Regions from separate parts of the Pseudoalteromonas sp. NZS71 genome, predicted to be linked through region 3. Evidence: predicted binding sites of a transcription regulator. Region 3 holds the regulator's gene; each other region holds the start of a gene.
What was found. Region 3 encodes sigma-54, which starts transcription at its own class of promoters, with help from an activator protein. Its sites were predicted from a motif close to GTTGGCACGNNNNTNGNNT; they were not measured.
Positions count from the first base shown of each region.

Region 1 (5,319 bases), on a different contig from region 3:
TGAGAGCGGTGTACGGACTTGATGCGCCAGTGACGCAACCATTTTACCCAGCGCGCTTAATCGCTGCATATGTGCAACACGTTTTTGTAAACGGCGAGTTTCGGTTAAATCCGTCATTAAAATAAGTTGCCCAGGCTCTGGTGCTAAAGCGGTAATATCAAGCTTTATTAGGCGCCCGTCTTTTAAAGACACTTCGTGGCCATCATCTTGATGCGGCCTAAAAGAGCGCTGAATAACATTAAACCAGCGTTCGCCTTCAAGTGGCTCGCCAAGCATATCAATCGCTATTTGATTCGCTTTTGCAATCAACCCTTTGCCATCAAGTACAACCACGCCTGCTGGCATGGTATCAACCAAATGCGAAAGCCAACTTGCTTGCTTGCGCAGATCGCTTAATTCACCAATGTACTCCTCTTGAAGTAAACATGGGTTATACTGATTTGCAGAAAAAAACTGTGGTTTAAGCACGCTAGCAAGGGCCATAATCAAATCTCGAATTGATGTAGATATATGTCTAAATGCACGATTTATACCAAAATTTATTTACATACTTATCATTAAGTTACATCAATAATTTGAGCGACATAAAAATGACGCACACAAAAAGGAATAATAATGAGTGAGCAAATAAAGTGCCGTTGCCCGTGGCTCGACACCACTAAACCCGACTACGTTATTTACCATGATGAAGAATGGGGCGTGCCTCTTTATGATGATACAAAGCTGTTTGAATTTATCACGCTAGAATCAGCGCAAGCCGGCTTAAGCTGGTACACAATTTTAAAAAAGCGCAGCGGTTATAAAAAAGCATTTGCTAATTTTGATGTAAAAAAGGTAGCCCAATTCACACAAGATGACGTTGAGAGACTAATGCTTGATGAGGGGATTGTGCGCAATCGCTTAAAAATTTCGGCAACTGTTAACAACGCAAAGCGCTTTATAGAAATCCAAAAAGAATTTGGAAGTTTTAGTAACTACCAATGGCAGTTTGTGGGTAATAAGCCGATTATAAGTAATTTAAATAACGCTGAGGACTACCCAGCAATTACAGAGGGATCAACCGCATTTGCTAAAGACTTAAAAAAACGGGGTTTTAAGTTTTTAGGCCCTACAACGGTTTACGCTCATATGCAGGCCTGCGGTATGGTTAACGATCACAGTAATGATTGTTTTAGAAAAGAAGAAGTTATTGAGGCTTTTAGTAGTAAGTGATTAAAAGCCATAAAAGTAATTTGTTCACAAAGAGGTTAAGAGACGCTGTGCTTTAGAGAAGTAACGCGTAGGTTGACTATGGCTTCTCATTTACCCTCGTTTTTTCTCTTTGTGAAATAACGTTTTAATTAAATGATTAAAAGCTACGCTTTTCACGCGAGCAAGCTCAGCGTCTACCGCCAAGGTTTAAGTTTGTGTTTATCTTGTAGACGCGAAGCTTGCTTGCGTGACGGGCAAAGCCCGTAAAGTGATTGATCACAAATGAATAATAAATAACGAAAAGTATTTCACCATTTTCGTATTTCTAATCTCTTGAAAGATTATACTTTTTCATTTTCTCAACGAGTGTTGTTCTGCGAACCCCTAATATCTCTGCAGCGCGAGCTACAACGTAATCATAGCGCTCTAACGCTTGGGTAATTAAGCTTATTTCAAGTTCGGCTAAATAATCTTTAAGTTCAATACCATCATCAGGTAATAGCCCACTACCCGTTTGGCTAAACTCAGCGTCTGGCTCACTTTCGTAATCACTAAAGCCTGTGCTAAATATATCGTTAAAGGCGTCTTTTTCCATTAACTCTTCAGGGTATTCTGGCTCGTAGGCTTCAACTTCAATGTAACGATATTTGTTAGGTAAATCAGGAATATCGACCACTTTGTCAGGGAACATAATAACCATACGCTCCACCAAATTAGCAAGCTCACGAATATTACCAGGCCAAGCATGTTCTTTTAAGCTCTCAACTGCGCGCTCTGTAAACTTAGCGGTAGAACCAGTCTGGTCGTTAACACGGCGCATTAACTCTTTTAAAAGCAGCGGTATATCATCAGCACGTTCACTCAGCGATGGGTTTTCGATAGGGAATACATTTAAACGGTAATATAAATCTTCCCTAAAACTACCCTCTTCAATCATTGTTTCAAGATTACGATGCGTGGCCGCAATAACGCGTACATCAGCTTGGATTGCCTTTGTACCACCAACACGTTCGTAGCTGCGTTCTTGCAATACTCGCAGCAACTTAACTTGCATTTGCAGTGGCATATCGCCTATTTCATCTAAAAATAGCGTCCCACCTTGAGCGAGTTCAAACCGTCCTTTACGAGCCGATATAGCACCAGTAAACGCGCCTTTTTCGTGGCCAAATAGTTCACTTTCGAGCAGCTCCGCTGGAATAGCACCACAGTTAACAGGCACAAACGGTCCATTAATACGCTTTGAAAGCAAGTGTACATTACGGGCAACCACTTCTTTACCTGTGCCTGATTCGCCTAAAATTAAAACATTGGCGTCGGTTTTTGCCACTTGTTCAATTAAAAAGCGAACATCTTTTACGGCCTCTGTTTCACCAACAAGTCCGTCAAAAGTTTTATGTGGTTTAGTATGCTTATGCTCATTTGGCAACATGCGCTGATACTGTTGGCAATCGTGAAGTAACTGCGTTGTCACTTCGTGATTAAATGGCTCGCAAATAAGCCCCACCACATTAGCTATACTTAATAGTGGTTTTAGCGTTTCGCCAATTAATAAAAACGGTAATGTTGGATAGCGTTTAATTAAGCTTTCGTGGTCAAGTGATTGCAACGCTCCTAAAATAATCATGCATTCTTGCTGCTGATATTTTTTGCATTCTTGTTCAAAGCAGTCTTCGCTTAATAGTTGAGCAGCTTCACCAATAAAGCCAAGTGAAGCATTTAATCCTATTGCGCGGTTGTTATTATTATCTAAAATCAAGATCATATTTAGCGAGCCGTACTTTCACTAATTTGTATAATTAGTTAAATTGTAAGCCAGTTCAGCATGGATGCAAGTGATAGCGGCAGTTTTTTGACATAAACGCCAAAAAACAGACGGGCTAGTTAAGTCAATCATACTTAATAGTTAATCATTAAGTATGGGTTATAGTTTTAACTTAGTTATTACTTAGCCATTACTTAACTATTACCTAACTATAACTTAGCCCTAAAAATTAATTTACTCGGCAATAAAAATGCTATTGTTAGTAAATAAACTCAATTATAAATTTAAGTTGAAGTTACAAATGCCGATACATAAATAAGTGAAAATGCTTGGCATTAATATTGCTTTGTATTAGCTTTCACATAATTTTATTGTTTTAAATTTTAGGATTTTCCATGGCTCACATCTCAGTAAAAAAATACGGTCAAGTTCGTGCTAGTAGTATTGCCGAAATGACTCCTTACGAACAAATAAACCTTATATTTAGTAATATTATCGGCCGTTTAGCAGCTACAAAAGGGTTTATTGAGCGCAAAGAAATAGCTAAAAAAGGTGAGAACATTTCAGCTTGCATTTTATTGCTTGGTGCTCTGCAAGATGCACTTAATTTAGAAGTAGAGCAAGACCCTAGTATTTCTAACAATTTATTGGCACTTTACGATTACTGCCAACGCCGTTTAACTCAAGCTAACTTACACAACGATATTGAAGCAATTACTGAAGTATCAAGTATTGTTAAAGAAATTAAAGAAGGTTGGAATAACATTCCGCTAGATCAACGCAGCCCTGCGGTTTAATTTAAATTATGGACTCGCCAACATCTTCGCAGCAATTAACAAGCCATGCAGAGCAAATACAAACACTGCTTAGTAACATTGAAGTATTAGTAAATGATAATAATGCAGATGAAGCTCCGCCTTTTTTAGATACTTTAAACACTAAACTAAAACAATGGTGCGAAAACAGTGAAGGCCCAAGCGCAGAGCAATTAGAATTAATTCAGCTTCGTATAAATACTATTTTAGTTAAAGCAAATAGCGCTAAAAACGAGTCATCTAAAGCCATTATTAAACAAAAAAAATCTGGCAAGGCAATTAAGGCATATAGAGCAGCCAAATAAAATTCACCTCAAGCAGTAAACATAAAAAAACCGTTATAAATAACGGTTTTTTTATGTTTTTGGTTTAGCTATTAAAACTATATGCTATTTATATATTAAGAGTTATCTCGTACAACCCCAGGCATATTTTCCAGCTGAGCTTGAACATATGTACTGGTGTTATTAAGGCTTGCCACTAATAAATCCATCGCATTATATTGAGCATACAACCTTGACGATAGCGACTCCATTTTACTGGCAAGACTCAAGCGCTGGTCATCTAAATCGTCTAGTTGGTTTGTTTTGCTGTCTATACGGTTTTGAATAATACCGTCGGAATCGGTGTAAAAGCTTAATTTTTCGTCAAACGATTGTGCGAAGCCATCATCATCGTCACCTACAAAAAACTGCTGCACTAAATCTACATCGCTTGCTATTTTTTCATTGAGTGTTTCTGTATTTAGCGTTAAAACACCGTAGCGGTCTGTTTCTACACCTAACTGCGAAAGCGATAGTGAGTTGCCATCACCCAAATCAACTGATTCAGTGATTTCACTACGAAGCTTTGACATAACGCCACGAAGTAGTGAATCACCAGCCATAACGCCTGCGCCAGCTTCACTTGACGCACCCAAGTTATTGCTGAGCTCTAACAGTTCGTTATAACTTGTAATAAAGTTATTTAAACCTGTTTTAATATTATTATTATTTTCGGTAATTGATATGTCGCTTATGTCATCATCGGTATCATGCGGTTTTTTAGCTGTTATATCCACGCCATCAATCACGTTACTAAATTCATTAGTGTTGCTTGATACAGTTAACGTGCCATCAATCGTTATTTGTGCATTTTGAGCAGCATTAACTTGCGTTAGGTTAGTTGTATGATTAGCTGGGTCTGCGTCTGATACATCATAAGCTAATCGAGATAGGCCACCTGTATCAGTATTATTACCGTCATCGTCTTGTACGGTTATTGTAATTGCGTTATCTTCGCCAGTTTCTTTACTTGTAAGTACTAAATGCTGACCAGTATCACTAGTTATTATAGTGGCGACAACCGAATCATTACTATCGCTGCCAGTAAAAGGGCCATTGTTAATCTGGTCGCGTAAATCTTCTAATGTATTTGTAGCCGATAAAACAGTAGAGAAGCTATTTGCACCAGAACCGATTGTAATTACGCCAGCTCCAATTGCCTCATCAGCGGCAAATGCGGGGGAAGATAATTTATGAGCTTGTGCTAATGCATCTACTTTTATATTGT
Region 1 covers NZ_JADYWS010000002.1:181,886-187,204, reverse strand. The annotation lists gene I6E85_RS01940 (PAS domain-containing sensor histidine kinase) at 1-483, opposite strand, end outside; gene I6E85_RS01935 (DNA-3-methyladenine glycosylase I) at 616-1,212, shown strand; gene I6E85_RS01930 (sigma-54-dependent Fis family transcriptional regulator) at 1,517-2,953, opposite strand; gene fliS (flagellar export chaperone FliS) at 3,349-3,750, shown strand; gene I6E85_RS01920 (hypothetical protein) at 3,759-4,073, shown strand; gene fliD (flagellar filament capping protein FliD) at 4,169-5,319, opposite strand, start outside.
Region 1: the regulator sigma-54 is predicted to act here: its motif matches at 3,282-3,300, upstream of fliS (flagellar export chaperone FliS).

Region 2 (5,319 bases), on a different contig from region 3:
CGATACCATAGAGTATTCTAACGTCGTATTTCCTTTGGCGCGTTTTGATAGTAATTTACTTGCGCAATTACATAAAACAATTGGCTCATCAATGGTAATTGAGGGCGATTGGTTGATCATCAAGCATTTGTATATTGAACGGCGAATGACACCTCTTAACTTGTTTTTAGAAAATGCTGATGAAGAAAGTGTCGCCGACGCGATTGAAGAATATGGGCAAGCCCTAAAAGAAATGATTGCTGTTAATATATTCCCTGGTGATATGCTCTTAAAAAACTTTGGTGTAAGTAAGCACAAACGTATTATTTTTTACGATTACGATGAAGTTCAATATCTAACCGATATGAACTTTAGAGCATTACCAAAAGCAAAGAGCTATGACGACTATTTAATGGATGAACAAAGTTACTCTGTTGCACCACAGGACGTATTTCCTGAGCAACTTTGTACATTTGTAATGCCAAACCCTATGTATAAGAAGTTTTTACTCAGCACTCATCCTGAGCTTATAGATGTTAGCTTTTGGAAGCAGGCACAACAAAATATAAAAAATGGTCAGGTAAGTCATATTTACCCATACCCGACAGCACAGCGCTTTATTCACCACTGGTAAGCGCTAAAGGACACACACAATGAATATAAGTAAAATAGATTTAAATTTACTCGTTTACCTCGATACATTGCTTCGAGAATGCAACGTAACACGCGCTGCTAATCAATTGAGTATAACTCAACCTGCAATGAGTAATGGCCTTAAACGTCTTCGTAACTTATTTAACGACCCTATTTTAGTTCGTACCAGCGATGGTATGGTGCCTACCGAGCGTGCTTTGGAGTTACAACCCGTTATTCGTGGCATATTAATGACCCTTGAAGAAACTCTAGCTCCTAATCGAGAATTTGAGGCAAGCCAGAGTAAGCGTGTGTTTAGAATAATGGCCAGTGATTACGCTGCAAGTACATTAGCACCAAAGCTTTTAAGTAAATTGCACGAAGAAGCCCCCGATACTACTTTAGATATACTCACACCAAGTGATGTCACCTTTCATGATGTAGAAAACGGTAAAGTAGATATGGCAATCAACCGTTTTGAAAACTTACCGCAGTCTTTTCATCATAAACGTATTTGGAAAGATAGTTTTTGCTGCTTAGTAAAAGCCGATAATCCTATAATTGAAAACTTTAGTCTCGACAGCTATTTAAAAGCGCGCCATATATGGGTAAGCAAAACAGGTTTTGGTGTAGGTGTAGGCATGGACCCTAAAGATGTGCAAAAACTTGGCTGGGTTGACGAAGCACTTGCGCACTTTGGTAAGCATCGTAATATTGCCACTTTTACGCGTAACTACCATGTGGCAATTCATTTAGCTAAAGAGAAAAATTTAATTGCGACCCTTCCTTCAAAAGCCGCAAATATATATTTAGATGATCCGGGGCTTAAAATTTTAGAGCCACCATTTCCAATCCCTCCTTTTGAGCTTGATATGATTTGGAGCCCACTGTTACATCGCGATGCGAGTCACATTTGGTTACGTCAAAAAGTAGCTGAAGTAGCTGAAGAGCTAAAATAACTTTATTACACAATATAATGTAAAAATTGCTAGGTTAATTTTTTGCCTGTTAACTTAGCATCTTACTGAAACAAAATTAAACCAATAAAATCAAATAACTACACAACCATTGAAACGTGGAACATACATTGCTTTTATTAAATTGAACTATACATTCATTTAATTAAAGAGGTCATTATGAACACCCATCAAGGATCAGAAGTAAATCATATTACTGACATCATTCAAGTTATGAACAGCGGCATCGATTTTTATCAAAAAGCACAGGAAAAAGTTGAAGACCCTGCTATTGGTGCACTTTTTCAGCGTATGATAGATGCCCGAAAAGTGAGTGTTGAGCGCTTGCAGCCATATGCAATTAATGAAAAAGGCGAACGCGAAGATGGCTCATCTTTCGCAGTTGAAGCACGACGTGCGTACACAGCCCTATTGACTACTTTCACCTCACACAACGACAGCACGTATGTAAAAGAGCTTGAAGAGGTAGAAGATAAAACCCTTGAAGAAATTAAAGCAGCAATGGATAAACCGCAACCAGCTGACTGCGAAGCTGCACTGGCTAAAACATTATTAACAATGCAAAGCTGCCATGCAGAAATGAGCCGTATGCAAAAGCATTAAGCTGACATAGTGCATAACTAGAACCCAGCCTCGAGCTGGGTTTTTTATTGCCTCTAATACCAATCTACATAGTTTTTTAAGCAATTTAACAAATTGCATTACATTATAACGATACTAAATAGACCCCATATATAAGCAGAACGGTATAAACACCACCTTATTTCACCACATTTTAAATACATAATTAATACAAATATTTAATGTTATTAGAATATTTATTTAACCACGCTTTATTTTTGCTGTGCTAATTTTGTTAATATGTACCTAAAACCTTGCTGTGGCGCCGCAGCATTTAATTAAAAGTAAGGTCCAATATAAAAAACAAACTAACCAAACTACAAAATAATGCTGATGTAGATATGACCCCGATGTTAGACATAGTGTTCATTTTACTAATTTTCTTTATTGTAACTACATCTTTTGTAAAACCTGTGGCTATTGAATTAAACCGACCACTCGACAGCCCTCAAATAGATAAGCCTGTTAAAAATGCTTTATTTAGAATTGATGAAAGTAACGGAATATATTTTTCGGGGAGGTTAATTGATTTAGAGCAAGTTGCGACTAATTTAGCGATGTTCGCGGCTAAATATGAAATAAGTTCGGTACTTATAACCGCAGACGAAAACAGTACACATAATACTTTAATGAGTGTAATGAATAATATTAAGCAATACGATGATTATTCAATAAGTTTGATTTCTAAATAAAACAGCCCAATATAAAACCAAAAAAAGGGCCTTACGGCCTAATGCCGATCAGTTAAGAAAATGACCGATTGACCGATCCAAACGATCATGCAAAATCCGTAGTTAGGAAACTAACTACGGATTTTTTTGTGAATATAGAACAAGCACTGCAAGCAACACTTGAAGAAAGCAGCCGATACCATACCTTTGAAAAATTATCAGAAATTCTTGACCCTGAAATCATTGAACAAGGTTTTCAACAAGCTGGGATTGCAACCGTTCGTAAGCGAAGGTTACCGCTTGAGGCCGTTTTGTGGTCAGTTATTGGCATGGCATTGTTTCGAAAAGAATCGGTTTGGAATATCGCTAATAAGCTAGATATCATGTTACCTGGCAAGAACCAACTCGTTGCTCCAAGTGCGATGGTACAAGCGAGACAAAGGTTAGGTGATGATTCCGTTAAACACGTTTTCAATAAATCTGCTCAATCAATGTATAAGCAACAGTCATTCGAAACATGGAATGGCTTGAACCTATTAGCTGTTGACGGTGTTGTGTGGCGAACAGCCGACACGCCTGATAATCGTAAAGCCTTCTCTTCTGGTAGCAACCAATACGGTGATACAGCCTTTCCTCAAATACGCATGGTCTGTCATATGGAATTGACCAGCCATCAACTGCTCAGTAGCGAGTTTGATAACTATAAAACCAACGAGATGAAATTAGCTGAGCGTTTAATTGAACGTACACCAGATAATTCACTGACTATGTTTGATAAAGGATATTATTCTTTAGGCCTGTTAAATCGTTGGCACCAAACTGGGAAGATGAGGCACTGGCTGATACCAGCAAGGCCCGACTTACAGTATGAAATCATCTCCAGCGCGGGTAAAAATGACCATATCATTGAATTGAAAACAACAAAGCATGCACAAAAAAACTTTCCCGATGTTCCTGAAACGATTAAAGCGAGATTAATCAGTAAAACAATAAAGGGCAAAAGCTACCGTATATTAACCTCGATGACGGATAGATTGCGTTATCCAGGTAATGAAATTGTTGAATTATATTGTCATCGTTGGGAGATAGAACTTGGGTTTAGAGAAATCAAACAAACCATGCTTGATAGCGCATACCATTTAAGAAGCAAGCGTCCAGACATGGTGCGTCAGGAGCTATGGGGCGTGTTACTCGCCTATAATTTAATACGAAGAATAATGACGATGGCGGCGACAGTTACAGGGATATGGCCTAACCAGCTTAGTTTCTCTAGCAGTTCGATGGCTGTCATTCAGTATTTCTCGTCAGTATCTATAATGAGTCCAGGGAACATTCCAATACACTGGCAGCACTTACTCAATACACTGGTCTTATTTAAGCTTCCAGCTAGACGAGAGGATAGAAGATACCCCCGATGGGTTAAGCCAAAACCATCTAAGTATCCCCATAAAAAGAAAAATGCCAGTCAGCTTAACTGACTGGCATTAGCCTTACGGCCCTTTGAGTTAAATAACGAAAGGGAGGTTATTAATTAAAAACGGTATTCTGCGCCTATGTAGTAGTAAGCACCGTTAAATCCAAATGGAGCAGAACGACGTGAGTAGTCAAACACACCTGAGCTACTTATTACTGTGTTGCCACTAGCATCCACAATAGTACCTGAGCGAGAGTTACCTATTTCATTTTTATCTGGGTAAACATCGAACAAGTTATTTGCACCAATGTTTACCGACAAATCTTCAGTAACGAAGTAGTTAACTTTAACGTCAGTTAAAATTTCTGCGCCATACGTTTGACGACCACCATCTTCTACTGTGTACTCACCAAAGCGATTAAGTGACAGGTTAACTGTCCAATCATCACGTTGATAAAGTGCACTTAAGTTAATACGATCCTCTGGTTGCCACTCTTCAATAATAGAGATGTCTTCAGCTGAAAATATATCTTCTACGTTTACTGTCTCAAGGCTTGAGCCAGCAGGCGAAAATAACGATACAACATCTGTTTTAGTAAAGTTAGCTGCAAGTGTAAAATCAAGCGTGCCGCCTAAACCTTCAGTGTTCCACGTTGCTACAAAATCAACACCACGAGTTTCTGTATCAGCACCATTTAAGAAGAACTGACCTACGCCAGCACCCGCACTATTTAGTGCAGCATCAAGGCTTGTAGATAAACCTTTACCTAAGCGGTCACTAATTACAATACGGTCGTCAATATCAATTGAGTAGTAATCAACGGTTACATTAATATTATCTGTAACGTTATATACAATACCTAAACTACGGTTTTGTGATTTTTCTTCTTTAAGCTTTGGAATACCTAAGCTTTGCGCAAGTGTTGAATCATTTCTAAATGTACCAACCTCTTCTGCAACTAAATTACCATTAGTACCAACAACAAATTGCGTACTTACGTTATTAAAGTAAAGCTGTTGCATA
Region 2 covers NZ_JADYWS010000005.1:124,233-129,551, forward strand. The annotation lists gene aceK (bifunctional isocitrate dehydrogenase kinase/phosphatase) at 1-613, shown strand, start outside; gene I6E85_RS04935 (LysR family transcriptional regulator) at 633-1,571, shown strand; gene I6E85_RS04940 (PA2169 family four-helix-bundle protein) at 1,749-2,192, shown strand; gene I6E85_RS04945 (biopolymer transporter ExbD) at 2,507-2,902, shown strand; gene I6E85_RS04950 (IS4 family transposase) at 3,037-4,359, shown strand; gene I6E85_RS04955 (TonB-dependent siderophore receptor) at 4,413-5,319, opposite strand, start outside.
Region 2: the regulator sigma-54 is predicted to act here: its motif matches at 1,687-1,705, upstream of I6E85_RS04940 (PA2169 family four-helix-bundle protein).

Region 3 (5,319 bases):
TTATTCACGGTAACCGCCGTATTACAGCCGACCGTCTCGAAGTACATAAACGCGATGAACTTGGTGATAATAAGCAATTATTAATTGCCACTGGTAGCCCTGCCCACTTTGAAGAGAAGCAATCAGACGGCACGACTATGAGCGCCAGTGCTGACGAAGTACGTTACGATGTATCTAAGCGTTTTTTAACGCTTGTTGGTAATGCACAGGTATCGCAAGCAGGACAAAAAATAAATGCTAAAAGCATTACCTACGACATTGAGCAACAGCTAATCAGTGCCGAAAAAGATGAAAACTCAACTGACCGCGTTCATACAATTTTAGTACCCATTGAAACTAAAAAAAGTAAAAAAAGCGACAAAGGTCAACCATGAGCACATTAAAAGCAGAACTATTAGCAAAGAGCTATAAAGGCCGTGAAGTTGTAAAAAACGTTGGCCTTGAAGTAAAAGCGGGCAGTATTGTTGGCTTACTTGGCCCTAACGGCGCAGGCAAAACAACCACGTTTTATATGATTGTAGGCCTTGTGCCTAGCGATAAAGGTAAAATATCGATAGATGATAACGATATTACTCTTTTACCTATGCATAGTCGTGCTAGATTAGGCATAGGCTACTTACCGCAAGAGTCTTCAATTTTCAGAAAGCTAACTGTTTATCAAAACTTAATGGCTATTTTAGAAACGCGCAAAGAGCTAAATAAACAAACTCGAGAAGATACACTCGATAAATTATTAGATGAATTTAGCATACAACACATTCGCGATAGCCAAGGTATGGCATTATCAGGTGGCGAACGTCGTCGTGTCGAAATAGCACGTGCGCTGGCAGCAGATCCTAAATTTATATTACTGGATGAACCGTTCGCTGGTGTTGATCCAATTTCAGTATTAGATATAAAGAAAATAATAGAACATCTTAAAAATCGTGGGATTGGAGTATTAATTACCGACCATAACGTAAGAGAAACCCTTGATGTTTGTGAAAAAGCCTACATTGTTTCTCATGGGGAGCTGATTGCATCAGGTACTCCAGAACACGTATTAAATGATAAAACAGTACGCGATGTTTACTTAGGCGAGCAATTTAGGCTGTAACATTTACGCCATGTCTTTAAGCATCTGCTAGTATTAATTATAACAACATAAAAGGATTGTTAGAGATACATGAGGCAATCACTACAGCTGCGCATGGGCCAGCAACTTACAATGACTCCACAGCTGCAACAAGCTATTCGTTTGTTGCAACTCAGTACATTGGATCTCCAGCAAGAAATACAAGAAGCTCTCGACAGCAACCCGCTATTAGAGGTTGAAGAACAAGACTACTCAGAAGATGCTGCTGGCAAAAACGAGCAAAAAGCTGATACCGATGACATAACTGTTAGCGCATCTGCCGATGATGCTCCAAGCGAATACGAACAAGATAGTGGTGAAGCACTTGCGAAAGACACGCTAAGTGACGACATGGCTATGGATGTTAGCTGGGATGAGTACATGAGTGCCGCTCCTGCAGCATCATCGGGTCCAATGCCTGAAGATGAATCAATTTATCAAGGTGCCTCTACAGAGACGCTCCATGAGTATTTAATGTGGCAGTTACAATTAACGCCATTTAGCCCTACAGACGAAGCTATTGCTATTGCCATCGTAGAAGCAGTTGATGATTCAGGTATTTTAACACTAAGCTGCGAAGAGATTTTAGAAAGCTTTAATCAAGAAAACGAAGATGATAACGAAGTCGAACTTGATGAAATTGAAGCTGTATTAAAACGCATCCAACTGTTTGATCCTGTTGGTATTGCTGCACGTAGTTTACAAGAGTGTTTGTGTATTCAGCTTAATCAGTTTGATAAAGAAACACCTTACATTAATGAAACAAAAATGATTTTAACCGAGCATATTGATTTATTAGCTGCTCGTGACTATCGTACATTAATGAAGAAAACCAAGCTCAAAGAAGAAGAGCTTAAAGAAGTAATGACATTAATCCATACTCTTAGTCCTAAGCCAGCAGATACTATTGTAAGAGAAGAATCTGAGTATGTTATTCCAGACGTGTCAGTTAAAAAAATTAAAGGCCGCTGGGTTGTTGAGTTAAACCCAGATAGCATGCCTAAAATTCGTGTTAATAGCCAATACGCTGCAATGTCTCGCACTGTGAAATCGAGTGGTGACAGCCAGTTTATTCGCTCGCATTTACAAGAAGCTAAATGGTTTATTAAAAGCTTAGAAAGTAGAAACGACACACTTTTAAAAGTAACTAATTGTATTGTTAAGCAACAACAAGGCTTTTTTGAACACGGCCCTGAAGCAATGAAACCAATGGTTTTAAATGATGTTGCTGAAATGGTAGAAATGCACGAATCAACAATTTCGCGCGTAACAACTCAAAAGTATATGCATACACCCCGTGGTATATTTGAGCTTAAATACTTTTTCTCAAGCCATGTAAGCACCGAAAACGGTGGTGAATGTTCATCTACAGCAATTCGTGCACTTATCCGCAAATTAATCGCTGCAGAAAACTCAGCAAAACCATTGAGTGATAGCAAAATAGCGGATATATTGGCTGAGCAAGGAATTAAAGTAGCAAGACGTACAATCGCAAAATACCGCGAATCTCTGGCTATTCCACCGTCAAATCAACGTAAAAGCTTGATCTAAGACGCAAAAAAAAGAGGGTAATGCTTATGCAACTAAACTTAACTGGTCGTCACGTAGAATTAACCGATTCACTAAGAGACTATATTAATACCAAATTTGCGAAGCTAGAAAGACACTCTGATCATATTAATAATGTTCATGTCATTCTCGATGTAGAAAAATTAAATCAAAAAGCAGAAGCCACAATACATGTAAGTGGTGCTGAGCTATTTGCCTCTACGGAACATCAAGATATGTATGCCGCCATTGACTCGTTGATCGACAAGCTCGATCGACAAGTAATTAAACACAAAGAGAAGCTTGCTCGACACTAATATGATGAAATTAAGCTCACTTATATGCCAGGACTGCAGCAAAGCTGCGGTCCTTTTTAATAGCAAAAAAAGAATTTTAGAGTTCATTAGCGAACTTGCTCACGACAAACTTCCGTATTTACCGCAACAGGATATCCTTACTGCTTTAATGAGTAGAGAGAAACTGGGTAGTACAGGTATTGGCCGTGGCATTGCCATTCCTCATGGTCGAATGAGCGGTGCAGAAGAGCCTTTAGCTTTAGTACTCGTTAGCGAAACTCCAATAAATTTTGATGCAATAGATAATCGTCCTGTTGATATTTTTGTCGCACTCATCGTACCAGATGGCGATAACCAACAGCACTTAAAGACTCTCGCAACCATTGCTGATAAACTAAACAACAAAGATTTTTGTAAACAGTTACGCTGTGCAAAATCAGATGCTGAGCTTTACCAAGTTATTGTCGATCAATCATAGTTTTATAAAGGGTGTTAAATGGAGTTAATTATCATAAGCGGCCGTTCTGGTTCTGGAAAGTCGGTTGCTTTACGCGTTGTAGAAGATTTAGGCTATTATTGCGTAGATAATATTCCAGTTAACTTGCTTCCTTCATTAGTTCGCAGTGTGTCTGATAGCTACGATAAAATTGCTGTTAGCATTGATGTGCGAAACATCCCTAAAGAGCAAGATGAATTTAACGATATTCTTGAATACTTACCAGGCTTTGCAAATCCTACGTTATTTTATTTAGATAGCGACGATCAAACGTTGATAAAACGCTTTTCAGAAACACGCAGGTTACACCCACTATCAATTGACTCGCTGCCTCTTGATTTAGCCATCAAAAAAGAAAAAGAATTACTTGATGTATTAATCACCCGCGCCGACTTTATGATAGACACAACTGATTTAAGCGTTCACCAACTTGCAGAATCTATTCGTGAAAAGATTTTAGGTAAAAAAGATAAGCAACTAATTGTCACGTTTGAATCGTTTGGTTTTAAACACGGTATACCAAAAGAAGCAGACTATGTATTTGATGCGCGTTTTTTACCAAATCCACACTGGGAACCTGAATTAAAACCTTTAAATGGGTTAGATCAACCCGTTAAAGATTATTTGGCCAATCACAGCATAGTGCAAAAATTCACATGGCAAATTCAAACATTTGTACAAACGTGGTTACCGCACTTAGAGCGAAATAACCGCAGTTATTTAACCATAGCTATCGGATGTACAGGCGGACAACATCGCTCTGTATATTTAGCGCAAACTATCGGTGAAAGTTTTGCAATGACACATCCCAATGTAAAAATTCGCCATCGTGAACAAGAAAAATAATAGAGCTGAATAATCACCTGTTCAGCTTAGGTAGAGTAAGTTATGCACTGTGAAGACACTTTTTTAATAAAAAACAAATTAGGCTTACACGCTAGAGCAGCTACTGTGCTTGCGCAGTTAGCAGTACAATTTGATGCGACAATCACATTATTTCAAGATGATAAAGAAGCCGCGGGCGATAGCGTACTTGCACTAATGTTACTTGAAAGTAGCCAAGGCAAAGAAGTAAAAGTTGTATGCAAAGGCCCCGATTCTGAGCAAGCTTTACATGCTGTTGGAGAGTTAATAGCACAACGTTTTAATGAGCAAGAATAAACAGTTATAAAAATAATGCTCGCATTACTAACGCCTCAACTAAAACAGATATATAAATACGGTTAGTGACGCCAGTTAACTCACCTCTCCCCATAAAGTAATATAAAAATTTATAAAGGACGCCAATGCCTGAAGCTTTTGAACAAGATTACCCACTACAGCAACTAAAACAAGTGACTAAGTCACTCAATAGTGGTCAATTTGTTCAAGTTAGGCGCATGCTCGCAAAAACAGCTCCTTGTGATACCGCATTATTATTAGAATCATCCCCCCATAAAATTCGCCGACTTCTCTGGCAGTTGGTTGATCCTGATGTGCAAGGCGATGTTCTTGAAGAACTATCAGAAGATGTTCGCTTAGGCATTATTGCCCAGATGGAACCTAAGCACATTGCAGCCGCAACAGAGGATATGGGCCACGATGACTTAGGTGAAGTATTACGTAGTCTGCCAGATACCGTTTATAAAGACGTTGTTAGCGCGATGGACATTCAAGACCGTGAGCGTGCAACACAAGCACTTTCGTATCAAGAGCGTTCTGCTGGCGCGCTAATGAACACCGATACGGTGACCATCCGCCCTGACGTTACGCTTGATGTTGTACTTAGATATATTAGGCTACGCGGCGAGTTACCAGAAGGTACCGATGACTTGTATGTTGTTGATAAGCATAATTGCTTTATAGGCGCTTTATCACTCAGTACA
Region 3 covers NZ_JADYWS010000008.1:145,110-150,428, forward strand. The annotation lists gene lptA (lipopolysaccharide transport periplasmic protein LptA) at 1-374, shown strand, start outside; gene lptB (LPS export ABC transporter ATP-binding protein) at 371-1,096, shown strand; gene I6E85_RS07410 (RNA polymerase factor sigma-54) at 1,166-2,665, shown strand; gene hpf (ribosome hibernation promoting factor) at 2,692-2,979, shown strand; gene ptsN (PTS IIA-like nitrogen regulatory protein PtsN) at 2,984-3,436, shown strand; gene rapZ (RNase adapter RapZ) at 3,455-4,300, shown strand; gene I6E85_RS07430 (HPr family phosphocarrier protein) at 4,343-4,615, shown strand; gene mgtE (magnesium transporter) at 4,741-5,319, shown strand, end outside.